Regions from separate parts of the Chryseobacterium sp. UNC8MFCol genome, predicted to be linked through region 2. Evidence: riboswitches for the same ligand, from Rfam matches in the RefSeq annotation. Region 2 holds a riboswitch; each other region holds the start of a gene.
The links. Region 2 has a riboswitch for cobalamin ahead of prpB (methylisocitrate lyase). Riboswitches for the same ligand answer to the same signal wherever they lie in the genome.

Region 1 (3,216 bases), on a different contig from region 2:
GTAAAGGAGTATATTGTACAGCAGATGAAGCCGTTCAGCCTGTAGGAACAACCAATACCAAAACAGGAAGCCACTCTCCAAAAAATCTTTGGTCTACCACTGTAACTGATGAATTGAGGCTGGCAACCAATTTCCAGGGAAAAGTAATCGGAGTTTCTTTAAAAGACCGTGCTTCTATCCTTCCAGCAGGACACACGCCCAACGGCGCCTTCTGGTTTGATGACAGTACCGGAAACTTTATTACCAGTACGTGGTATATGAATGATCTGCCTCAATGGGTAAAATCATTCAACTCACAGAATTTACCTGAAAAATTAGTGGCAAACGGATGGAATACCTTGCTTCCAATTAATCAATATACAGAAAGTGCTCCCGATAATTCTCCTTGGGAAGGATTGTTAGGAAGTGCCAAAACACCAACTTTCCCTTACAGCAATTTGCCGCAGGATTATCAGACCAAAAAAGACAACATCCGTTATACACCATTTGGAAATACATTGACCCTGAAATTGGCTGAAGCGTCAGTAGAAGGTGAAAAATTGGGAGGTGACAACATTACTGACTTTTTAGCAATTAACTTAGCTTCTACAGATTATGCCGGACATAAATTCGGTCCGAATTCTATTGAAGTAGAGGACGTTTATATCAGACTTGATCAGGATCTGGCAGAATTCTTCAAATATCTGGATTCAAAAGTTGGAAAAGGGGAGTATACTGTTTTCCTTTCTGCCGACCACGGAGGAGCACATTCTGTAGGTTTCCTTAAAGAGCATAAAATCCCGACCGGTTTCTTTGGAGAAGGAGCTGAAAAAAATATTAACCAAAAGTTAAAAGATAAATTCGGAGCTGATAAACTGATCAATGCTATCGATAACTATCAGATCTATTTTGACAGAAAAGTATTGGCAGACAATAAACTTGAATTGGATGACGTAAGAAACTTTGCCGTAAAAGAATTGGAAAAAGATCCTACCGTTTTATACGCTGTTTCTGTAGATAAAGTGCAGGAATCAAGTATTCCGGAGCCAATCAAACAAAGGATTATCAATGGAATCAACAGACAAAGGAGTGGTGATATTCAATTGATTTCACACGACTCTATGCTGCCTCCATATTCAAAAACAGGAACGACACACAGTGTATGGAACTCTTACGACTCTCATATTCCTTTGATCTTTATGGGATGGGGAGTACAACACGGAGAAAGTAACAAGGCTTATCATATGACAGATATTGCCCCTACTGTTTCTTCTCTGTTAAAGATCCAGTTTCCAAGTGGGAATGTCGGAAACCCGATTACAGAGGTTATCGGTAAATAAATTAATAAGATGTTTATTTTATAAAGGCTGCCTTCATTATGTGAAGGCAGCCTTTTTTCAGGGGTAATTATTCAGGAATTCTTCCTTTGGCCCAATACATTTAAAAAGCTATCTTTGCAAAAAATTTGGTTTCCAGCATATTGGAATGAAAAGGGAATCGGGTGTAACTCCCGGACTGTCCCCGCAACTGTAAATCGCAATAAAAATTTCTGTAAATAGCCACTGTGTAAAAACGGGAAGGTACAGAAAGCGAAAGTCAGGAGACCTGCCAGTTTTATAATCCAAACATATTGCTTTCGGAGGAAAAGTAAAAGAGTATGAGTATAAAAAGATCTTTAGTACTGCTTTTTTCGTCTTATGGTTGTTTTCTTTTTGCACAAGAGAAAGCTATTGATACAATTTATGTCTTCGACAGTCAGATCAATAAAGTCAGGCTTTTTCATCCTGTAAAGATTATCAATACCGAAGACGCTGAAAAAAATTCAACCAATCTCTCAGAGCTGTTGAGATTCCAGTCTCCTGTTTATATCAAAGAAAATGGCCGTGGGGCTGTTTCTTCACCTTCTTTCAGAGGAACGACTGCGCAGCAGACCGCTTTTGTGTGGAATGGGATTAATATTAATTCTGCTTTTTTAGGGCAGGGCGACATTAATAATATCGCTTTATTGGGATATGATCAGATAGGAATAAAGGCTGGCGGAGGAAGTGTCATATATGGCTCCGGTGCTATTGGCGGAAGTATTCACCTTAATAATAATCTAGATTTTAATAAAGGATTTCACGGTTCTTTATTTTCTGAAGGAGCTTCTTTTAATACATTTAATAATCTGGTTAAAGGTTCTTACAGCAATGAAAAACTAAGCTTTCAGGCTTCCGGAAGTCATTCTGTAAGTGAGAATGATTATCAGGTAGATGTAAAAGACGGAAGGAAATATACCAATAACAACGGAAAATACTATAATACCAATTTTAATATATCAGCTGCTTATAAATTAGCTCCTCATCACCAGATATCCTGGATTACGGAGTTTTTTAACGGCATGCAGCATTATCCGGTTTTCTTTGATACTGAAAAAGGTACCAAGTACGGAACCCAAAATGTGAGAAGTTTAGTTTCCTGGGATTGGAACACGACACGATTTACCAATTCATTCAGGGCTGCATATACGGAAGAAAATTTTCAATATTATGCTAATATTGAAGGCCCGGAAACAAGTGGAGGGGCAGGAAAAAACTATATCCTGAAAAACGATTTCAATTATTTTCTTAGTTCAAAATGGAACTTTAATATTATCGGAGAATACCAGTTGAATAAAGGAAGCGGAGAAGGAACTTCAATGCTGGGGAATGTAAGTAGAAATGCAGGGTATATAGTTGGGTTAATACGTTATTTTGCGGCGAAAGATGTACACTTTGAAGCTGGAATAAGAAAAGATTTTGTCGAGGAAATTAGTTCACCGCTTCTGTTTTCTTTCTCAGGAAAATGGAATGCCACACCATGGTACCATGTAGGATTAAGTGTTTCGAGGAATTTCAAAGCTCCAACATTTAATGATTTATATTGGCAGCCGGGAGGGAATAAAGATTTACAACCTGAAACTTCTTACCAGCTGGAATTAAGAAATCAATTTAAGGTCAAAGGGATTACGCTATCTGTTACCCCTTATTATATGGATATCAGGGATATGATCAGATGGCTTCCTACTTCTGCAGGGTACTACGCAGCTTCAAATACCAATAAAGTAGAATCATATGGAGTCGAAGCTCAGTTTGAATATGAGAAAAAGTTTGGAAAACACGTTTTGAAAACGAATCTGGGATATTCCTATACAAAATCTACTGATCTTGAAATTCAGAAACAACTGATGTACGTACCTCTACATAAATTTGTAGGTGG
Region 2 (3,216 bases):
AAAAGTAGAAGCATTAAATTCATGCTCTGCATACAGGTTTAAGGAAATCTGCATAGCCTTGGCCCACGAATCAGAAGGTTTCTTTCCGTGGAGTAAGTGAAGGAAGTGCCCTCCGATCGTATCGTCATCGGTTTCCACATCAATTTCTTTTCCATTGTGGGTGTAATGATACCAGTATAATAATCCTGAACCGAAAGAAGCGAGTAATTTATCCGCAATATCCCTTGCTCCGGCAATATTGTGGTCATCTTTTTCCGGCTGGATGCTTCCGATCGCAGATACCATAGAACGCATAACGTCCATAGGATGGGCAGCAGCAGGGATACTTTTTAAAATATTTCGTACAGAATGGGGTAAACCTCTTAATGATTTTAGCTTGGCCTTGTAATTTTTCAGCTGGGCTTCTGTGGGCAACTGACCATAGATTAAAAGGTAAGCGACTTCTTCAAACTGTGTTTTTTCTGCAAGGTCCAATATATCATAGCCTCTGTAGTGCAGATCATTGCCGCTTTTTCCGACACTGCAAAGTGCTGTATTACCGGCAGCTACCCCCGAAAGTGCTACGCTTTTTTTTGGTTTAAACGTAGGTTCATTACTTGTTGACATCATTATTCTTTTTAAAAAGGTTATCTAATTTTTGTTCATAATCATGGTATCCGATGCTTGTGTAGAGTTCTTCTCTGGTTTGCATGGTATTGAGTACATGAGCTTGTGTACCGTCTTTGCGGATGTGCTCAAAAACATTTTGAGCCGCTTTATTAGCCGCCCTGAAAGCTGATAGGGGATAAAGAATAAGCTCTACTCCAGCTTTTTTAAGCTCGTCGACCGTATACATCCGGATCATCCCAAATTCTGTAATGTTTGCCAATACAGGAATTCCGGTAGCATCTACAAATTTCTGATACAAACTGATATCAGTAACGGCTTCTGCAAAAATGAAATCTGCACCGGCATCTTTGTAAGCAATGGCTCTTTCAATTGTTTTATCCAAGCCTTCAACTGCAAAGGCATCTGTTCGGGCCCCTATGACAAACTGATCGTTTGTTCGGGCATCGACAGCGGCTTTTAACCTGTCTGACATTTCATCCTTACTTACAATTTCCTTTCCGGGACGATGTCCGCAGCGTTTAGCTCCCACCTGATCTTCAATGTGAAGCGCTGCAGCACCGGCCTTAATAAGAGACTTGACTGTTCTGGCAACATTAAATGCTGAAGGTCCAAAGCCCGTATCTACATCAACCATCAGCGGCAAATCACAAACATTGGTAATGCGCTGAATATCTGTCAATACATCTTCTAGGGTGGTGATCCCCAGATCGGGAATTCCCAAAGAACCGGCAGCAACTCCTCCTCCCGAAAGATAAATGGCATTGAAACCTGCCTGCTGTGCCAATAATGCATGATTGGCATTGATGGTACCTACAATCTGGAGAGGATTTTCTTTTTGCATCGCCTCCCGAAACCGCAGTCCGGGCGACTCTAAGCGTTCATTTTTAGTCATTGTTAATATTTATCATTTAGTTAAATAGGTATTTGTAATGAGGGTTGAGCTATAGCTGCCTGTCGGAAATCCGATGCGTGGAATCAGTTAAAATGCTATGTATAAAACATTTTCCGATCTCTACCTGTTGTTTCAGGTTGAGATAGACGGGATTGTGAATGGGCATATTTGTCAACTTTTTAAGGGTTAAACCATATAAAGTTCCTGTCAGGCTTCACAATACTTTAGGGGAAATAAAAATTAAGGAAAGGAAAATATGTTTATAGGCTAATAGCAGATGTATTGCATCATTCATCTATCTCAACAATAGGATGAGCACATAAAAGTATAATCACACTGTTATCTATATCATATCATACCTGACTATAAGCTTCAGACCGCGAAAGCATCGTCAATTCAAAACAGGCAGGTCTCCTGACTTGTAACAGTTTTTATCTTCCTTCCCATTTACAGAGCAAACAGTGGACATGATGTGATAAAAACCTTGGTGTGTTACTTACAGTTGCGCGACAGTTCGTGATTTGCACACGATTCCCTTTTAATACACAGCTAAGTGTAACCAGTTTTGGTTGATAAAGAAGGTGTTAAGAACTCCTTGGTGGTAAATATAGACATTTTATTGAAACAGCCGCATCTGGAATTGTTTTTTATTTTAAAAAAGCTTTAAACCATTGAAAATATGGGTGATATTTTCAATTAAAGCTTTTATTTTGAAAGGAAATAATAGTTGATTTTAACAATATTTGTAATTTTTTTAACACCAAAAATTATGCTTTGAATAGAAAGCGATTCACTCCTTTTTATTTTACTGATGAAAATCATGTTATCTATTTGTTAAGTTTTGAGACTTATCACAGACTTTATGATGAATGATCTGAAAGGCGGATTTTTCTGTTCTGACTGGCAGCTCATTTAAATATTTTGCTTCAAATCCTTAAAATGACACTTCATGATCCTTAAAATACACTTGATTCACAAAACTGATCGCCTTGATCATTAAAATTTCTTGCTTTGTCCTGAAAAAACCGACAAAATGCCGAAAGAAAAGTTCAGCCTTAAAAACAAACCAGAATATATTTTCCTGGTTCTGGGAACGTTATGCCTGGCAGCAGTTCCTGCTCTTTTTCTTTTGGATTTTCCCAATAAAGCTGCAACAATTCTGATAGTAATGATCTGTGGGGAAATTTTATTTCTGATTACTATTGCCCTTTCCGGAAAAGGTTATACTGATAAAATAAAGGAATCTTTTACCGGTTTTTTTAGAGTAAGACAAAAGTTAAGAAACAAGAAAAACTGAAAATTATAAGAAACAGATGTCTATGCGGGAAAAAAAAAGACAGAAACAACAGTGTTTCTGTCTTGTAAGTCGTTATAAAGAAGAAATGTATACTTCTATTTTTGTTCCATCGTAATTAAAAGTTCCATCTTCATTCTTTTTGCCTAATTCCCACTTGAAATCTACAGGTCTATCCCATCCTGCTCCTAGTTTTCCTCCATTCACGGAGCGGGCGTAATCTATGTTTTCGGTCGTAATTGCAGAATGAAAGAAAGTTTTGTCTATCAGCCTATAGAATCCAAGGGCTTTTCCTTTAGGGATTACGGAATAGCCGTCCCACTTTTCTCCTCCCATGTAGTCGAACTTTCTCAGCCATGCCTGACCTGTAAGTTCTGATAAATCATTGGGACTGATGCTGGCGCCTCTCATATAAAGTGTA
Region 3 (3,216 bases), on a different contig from region 2:
ATTTCGTTTTACTTCTTCAAAAGTAAATGTACCTAATAGGCTTCCCATAAATTTAAACCTGTTCCACTGAAATGTAGTGGCTAACGCAACCAATGAGGTGTAGCGGGTAGGGAAAGAAAAGTCATTCAGACCTTCAGCATCCAGATTGTTATACTGGAAATCGCCACTCAGGCTGACATCCCAATTGGAGTTGATAGAGTAAAGGTTTGAGGAAGAAACATAGACTTCTCTCTGGATATAAACATTATCCGAAGGTTTAAGGTATTCTGATTTTATGGTATCCAGAAAGCGGGTATAATCATAAGCAAATTTTGCTTTTAACTGTGTTTCAAACTTTGGGAATACCTTTTTTCTTACATGAGCCTGTACAAAATAATTTTCGTCAGATATTCTGGCTCCTCTGGCTCCAAACCTGTTATTAACAATAGAAGCGGGCATTCCGCGATTTGAAATATATCCGTAACCACGTACATTCCAGCTTCCGTTATTTAAAGTTCCGTTGACAGAAGTTTCAAAACGTTTGGCTTTGATATCAGAATCCTGTCTTTTGGCAATAGTATCATTAGCAACCTGTCCATTGGGATATTTCCGGCCATAATGATATTTGTAAATACCGTCACTCTGCATGAATTCACCACTAAAACTGGCAGAAATTCTTCGTGAAATCTTTTGCTCTAAACGAAAGGAAGGATTAAATAAATCTATAGAAGCACTTTTGGCCCTTATCACGAGGTTGGTCTTCCTGTTTCCCGTAAATACGGGAGTCTTCGGTTGCAAATAAATAGATCCCGATGAGCCGAAATCTTTTGCAGGCTGGAAGATTTCACTTTTCTGCCCGTTATATAAAGAAATTTCTTCCAGATCATCCAGAGAATACCTTCCAAGATCCACCAACCCATTCTGGGCATTCCCCAACTGAATCCCATCATAAAAAACACCGACGTGCTGGCTTCCCATACTTCGGATATTAATGGTTTTCAAACCACCCATTCCTCCATAATCTTTGATCTGGACACCTGAGAAATACCGTAAAGCATCAGCTACAGAATGACTGTTAAGTCTTTCCAGTTCTTCTCCCTGTAAGGTTTGTGCCGGAAGAATCTCTTTGTAGTTTTTTTTGTAAATATTGACCGCCTTAATGGTTTTTCCTTTAATGCTGTCTTTTTTGCCGGTTTGGGAAAACAGGAATTGTGAAGTTAACACACATACGGTGAAAACAACTTTATGAAGTTGAGATGTATTCAGTTTTGCTACCATTAGCTCATTGGAATAATGATGACGCTAATGGATGTAAGAAAGCAACGACAAAGCACAGCGATCACTGTACAGTATCATTATTGTCCTAGGCTTTATTCCACGAAAGCGTCAAACGTTTATTATTTTGGCAGGTCTTCTGACTTACTCCATTTTTGAAATCCTTCCCATTAAAAAACAGTGGATATATTCTTCAAAAACTTTGATGCGGAGCTTACAGCAGCGGGTCTGTTCCGGATTTTCACCGGATTCCCTTTTAAGAGCTTATTAAGGCTCACCAAATTCCGGCAAAGATAGAAAATTATTAACCAGATACAATGTTATACAGAACAAAATGATTATCAATGTATAAACAAAAGAAAATCCCACTACATTGTAGCGGGATTTCTGAATGGTCTGTACATTAATTTTTGATCTGGTTGTATCGTTTTCCGGAATCTGTCAATGATGGGCCAGGTACTGTTATTTCTGTATAAATTCCCGGTCGCTCAATGTTTTCATAAACAAAATAAGATTGTTCTTCTCCTGTTCAGTTAATGGAATTCTATTTCCATTTTGTTTAAAAACAGGATCAAGATTTTCTGTATTTAAAACCCCTTTATCAAAATAATCGAGAACAGCCATTAATGTGGGAAACTGTCCAAAGCTTCCATACGGAGCCGTATATTCTATATTCCGTAAAGAAGGTACTCTGAAACTCATATAATCCGCTGCAATACCTGTAACTCTTGCCCTGCCTGCTTCATTGGTATCAGGATTCACAGGAAAACCGATGTTTCTGAAACTCTGATCAGTAAATAATTCTGTACTGTGACAGCTTGCACATTTTTGTTGAAACGTCTGGTAGCCCTGTGCTTCTTCTGCTGTAAATTTTTCACCTACATTCCTTTTAACCTTATCGTATTTACTGTTGGCAGAAATCAAGGTGTACTCATATTGAGCAATACTTTTATAAATTCTTTCAGGCGTTATATCGCCATCCCCGAATGTCTTTGTAAATAAATCTTTGTACGTCAGATCCTCTTTTATTTTCCCTATGACTTCCAGAATAGAAGAACCCATTTCTTCATGGGTGATGATCGGAATCAGAGGTTGTTTCTCCAATTGCAGTATATTACCGTCCCAATTATAAAACTTCATAAACATCATATTCTGAACTGCAGGAGCATTTCTGAGCCCTAGTCTGTTCTGAATACCGATGGCCTGTGCATTGTGATCTGCAAAGGCATTGGCCTGCATGTGGCAACTGGAACAGGAAATGGTATTGTCTGCACTCAGCCTTTTGTCATGAAATAGTTTTTCTCCCAGTTCCACTCCGTACATGGTAGGCTTATTAGCATTCACTGAACTGTTTAATTCAGGAAAACCAAAAGGAATCTTAAGTGATACTTCAGGATTATTGTAAGAAACAGGTTCATAGTAATCAGTATGACATGATATTACAAGTAAAAGTATCGCTAAAAAACCAAGTCCGTTTTTCATTGTTGTCATAGGTTAAAAAGGAAAAATCTAGTTTTCAACAGTAGTTACGGAAAACATTCCCGAAATGTCACTTGAACCGTTTCCTCCTAAATTATCAACAAATTTCACCATTTGATTGGCAGTGTGGATATTTGGAGTCGCATTACCGTCCATTCCGGTACCAGTGGTTAAGAGAATGGTGTTGGTTTTTCCGGTTAATAATTTATCAAAATCTGCTTTAATAGTGATTTTTGGAGCTTTAGCATCTACAACTGCTACTTTGGGAAGATCCAGAATAACTTCTCTGTAGGCATCTACTCCCTGTGTATAGTTTCCTTGGGTTCCTTTGATTGTACTTCCTGTGTGAATAGACAATTGTTTATGATCTGTCCCATAAAATCCTTCAATTTTTGTAAAACGATATCCTGCTCCCCATTCCCACATCATTTGAGTATCATTGGAACCGGCCATCGCATAGAACTTGGGAAATTTCACCTGGTC
Region 4 (3,216 bases), 310 kb from region 2:
TTCCATCTGGCTTCTGGAACATTCAATCGTGATCACATCGGCATCCATATCAGCAATATTCTTGATAATATCGTTGAATTCGGAATAACACATGTGGGTGTGGATTTGTGTAGAATCCTCAACACCACTCGCCGAAATTCTGAAAGCTTCTACCGCCCACTGTAAATAGTTTTGCCATTCTGATTTTCTTAAAGGAAGACCTTCTCTGATCGCCGGTTCATCGATTTGTATAATTCTGATACCTGCCTTTTCAAGATCTGTAACCTCATCACGAATTGCCAAGGCAATCTGTTTGCAGGTTAAGGAACGAGGCTGGTCATCCCGTACAAAAGACCACTGAAGAATCGTTACAGGTCCTGTCAGCATTCCTTTTATCCATTTATTGGTCAGTGATTGGGCATATTGTGACCAATAAACCGTCATCGGATGAGGGCGGTGAACATCCCCATAGATCACCGGAGGTTTTACACAACGGCTTCCGTAGCTTTGTACCCAGCCATTTTGAGTGAAGGCAAACCCGGCCAGTTGTTCTCCGAAATATTCCACCATATCATTGCGTTCAAATTCTCCGTGTACCAATACATCAATCCCGATTTCTTCCTGCCATTGGATGGTTCTTTCAGTTTCTTTCTTCAATAAATGATCATAGTGTTCTGCAGTAAGTTCCCCTTTTTTGAATCTAGCTCTCCAGCTTCTTACTTCTTTCGTTTGTGGAAATGATCCGATCGTGGTGGTTGGAAATAATGGAAGCTGTAATACTTTTTGCTGAACCTCTTTTCTGATATTGAAAGGATTTTTTCTCTGCGCATCTTTTTCTGTCGTTACTTCGACACGGTTTTTTACCTCCTGACTATGTATTAATGTTGAGGTTTTACGGTTTTCCAGGGCTTTTTTATTTTCAGCCAATAGCTGTAAAGTAGGATAATCCGGATTTTCAGAGGCTAATTTTTTTAATACAACAATCTCATGGACTTTCTGTTTCGCAAAAGCCAGCCACTGCTTGATTTCGGGAGATAAAATATCCTCATTTTTTTCTGAATCAAGATCAAAAGGCGAGTGAAGTAATGAACACGACGGAGCAATAAACACTCTTTCAGACCCGATCCTGTTGATGACTTTTCTGATATATTGTAATGATTTTTCGAAGTCATTTTTCCAGATATTCCTTCCGTCTACGATTCCTAAAGAAAGACTTAAAGTATCAGGAATTGTCGATAATACCTCATCCAATTGTTCAGGATCCCGCACCAGGTCAATATGCAAAACATCGATGGGAAGAGAAACGGCTAGAGAAAGATTATCATTTAATCCTTCAAAGTAAGTCGCGACAATCAATTTCAACTTTGGAAATTGTTTTCTGATTGTGCTGTATACTAACTCAAAGGCTTCTTTTGCCTTTTCGTTAAGATCTAAGGCAAGGAACGGTTCGTCAAACTGGATATATTCTGCTCCCTGGTTTTCCAGTTCTTTAATGATTTCAAGATAAACAGGAAGAAGATTTTGAACCAGGTCTAATTTATCAAAGCCTTTTTCTTTTTCTTTCCCCAGAAGAAGGTAGGTAATAAGACCGATAATAACAGGTTTGGCATTGATCCCTGTTTGTCTCGCATTCATAAAATCGATAATGATTTTGTTTGAAAACAACCGGAATTGCTGATCTTTCTGGAATTCAGGAACGATATAATGATAGTTGGTGTCAAACCATTTGGTCATTTCCATAGCAGTAATATCCAGGCCATCTTTCTGATGTCCTCTTGCCATCGCAAAATACAGATCAAGCTCTGAATATTTACGATCGGTGGCAATGTCCTGATAGCGCTCCGGAATGGCACCCACTGCTAAAGTCATGTCCAATACATGATCATAATATGAAAAATCATTGCACGGAATAAGATCAATACCTGCTTCCTGTTGTAATTTCCAGTTTTGTTCACTGATGGTTTTCCCTGCTTCTTCTAATTCATTAATAGAAATTTTCCCTGCCCAATACTGTTCGCAGGCCTTTTTTAGCTCTCTGTTGCTACCAATACGCGGATAGCCAAGAATGTGTGTTTGCATTTTCTTTTCAACTTTTAAATTAAACTCTGGTTTTTAAAAGCTCTTTTGAATGCTTCACAATACTTTCGAAAGCGATAAGAATCTTTGTGGGAGAGGTACAATAAGGACGTAATTTTCCTGTTAACGGTGAAATACGTTCAATGTATCATCTGTATGACCCAAAAGCTTCAGACCGCGAAAGCATTGTCAATTCAGAACAGGCAGGTCTCCTGGCTTGTAACAGTTTTTATCATCCTTCCCGCTATTGGCAGTGGATATTCTGGGATAAAAACCTTTGGATGTTACTTACAGTTGCGCGACAGCTCGTGATTTTCACACGATTCCCTATTAATTTACATTAGGTAAAACCTCTTCCGGTTGATGAAGTATTTTAAAGAACAAAATATGGCGTAAAGATAGATAATTAAGATGTTTGGTTGGTATTGTTTTAAAATTTAAGGATAAAATTTTGTTTTTGATTATTTTAAAAGGTAAATATTCTTTATTTTTGAAAATATCAATTGTAAAAAGAATAATATCCTGTGGAAAGACTTGATGAAAAGGATCTTCAACTGCTAAGAATCCTGCAAAAGAATGCAAAACTGACCGTAAAGGAGCTTGCTAAAGAAATAAACCTGTCACCTTCTCCCGTTTTTGAAAGGGTAAAAAGGCTGGAACAGGAAGGATATATCAAACATTATGCAGCTGTTTTAGAAGCTGAAAAACTGAATCGTGGATTTACCGTGTTTTGCCAGGTTAAATTGAAAATTCATGACCGGTCTGTAGGACATCAGTTTGTGAAGGATATTGTGGAGATTGAAGAAGTGGCAGAATGTTATAATATTTCCGGTGATTTTGATTTTTTGCTTAAAGTTCAGGTACGGGATATGAAGCACTATCAGGATTTTGTTTTCAATAAACTGGGATCAGTAGATTCTATCGGCAGTACACACAGTACTTTTGTAATGGCTGAGGTCAAGAACACACATGGCGTGACGATATAAAATAAACTAAAAAAAACAGTACCCTACTTAGGTACTGTCAATATTTTTTTACTTCTTGCGACAAGCTTACGGCTCATCACAGGTTCTTTTCAGCTTTGTAAATATTTTATCAAAGTCTTTATACATATTGGTTTCAGCATCGCGTTTCTGTCTGAAGCTGCTGTTGGCGCAGTTG

Region 1: it holds a riboswitch for cobalamin, as region 2 does, so the genes downstream of both, M030_RS0116540 (TonB-dependent receptor plug domain-containing protein) here and prpB (methylisocitrate lyase) in region 2, are expected to answer to the same signal.
Region 3: it holds a riboswitch for cobalamin, as region 2 does, so the genes downstream of both, M030_RS0100710 (TonB-dependent receptor plug domain-containing protein) here and prpB (methylisocitrate lyase) in region 2, are expected to answer to the same signal.
Region 4: it holds a riboswitch for cobalamin, as region 2 does, so the genes downstream of both, metE (5-methyltetrahydropteroyltriglutamate--homocysteine S-methyltransferase) here and prpB (methylisocitrate lyase) in region 2, are expected to answer to the same signal.

The regions. Positions count from the first base shown of each region.
Region 1 covers NZ_KI535290.1:483,131-486,346, reverse strand. The annotation lists gene pafA (alkaline phosphatase PafA) at 1-1,319, shown strand, start outside; cobalamin riboswitch at 1,429-1,607, shown strand; gene M030_RS0116540 (TonB-dependent receptor plug domain-containing protein) at 1,637-3,216, shown strand, end outside.
Region 2 covers NZ_AXUZ01000004.1:184,654-187,869, forward strand. The annotation lists gene prpC (2-methylcitrate synthase) at 1-606, opposite strand, end outside; gene prpB (methylisocitrate lyase) at 593-1,501, opposite strand; cobalamin riboswitch at 1,888-2,080, opposite strand; gene M030_RS23700 (transporter suffix domain-containing protein) at 2,535-2,798, shown strand; gene M030_RS0104020 (hypothetical protein) at 2,871-3,216, opposite strand, start outside.
Region 3 covers NZ_AXUZ01000003.1:139,582-142,797, forward strand. The annotation lists gene M030_RS0100710 (TonB-dependent receptor plug domain-containing protein) at 1-1,257, opposite strand, end outside; cobalamin riboswitch at 1,366-1,551, opposite strand; gene M030_RS0100715 (cytochrome-c peroxidase) at 1,717-2,736, opposite strand; gene M030_RS0100720 (MbnP family protein) at 2,764-3,216, opposite strand, start outside.
Region 4 covers NZ_AXUZ01000004.1:493,398-496,613, reverse strand. The annotation lists gene metE (5-methyltetrahydropteroyltriglutamate--homocysteine S-methyltransferase) at 1-2,058, opposite strand, end outside; cobalamin riboswitch at 2,240-2,425, opposite strand; gene M030_RS0105535 (Lrp/AsnC family transcriptional regulator) at 2,580-3,041, shown strand; gene M030_RS0105530 (hypothetical protein) at 3,108-3,216, opposite strand, start outside.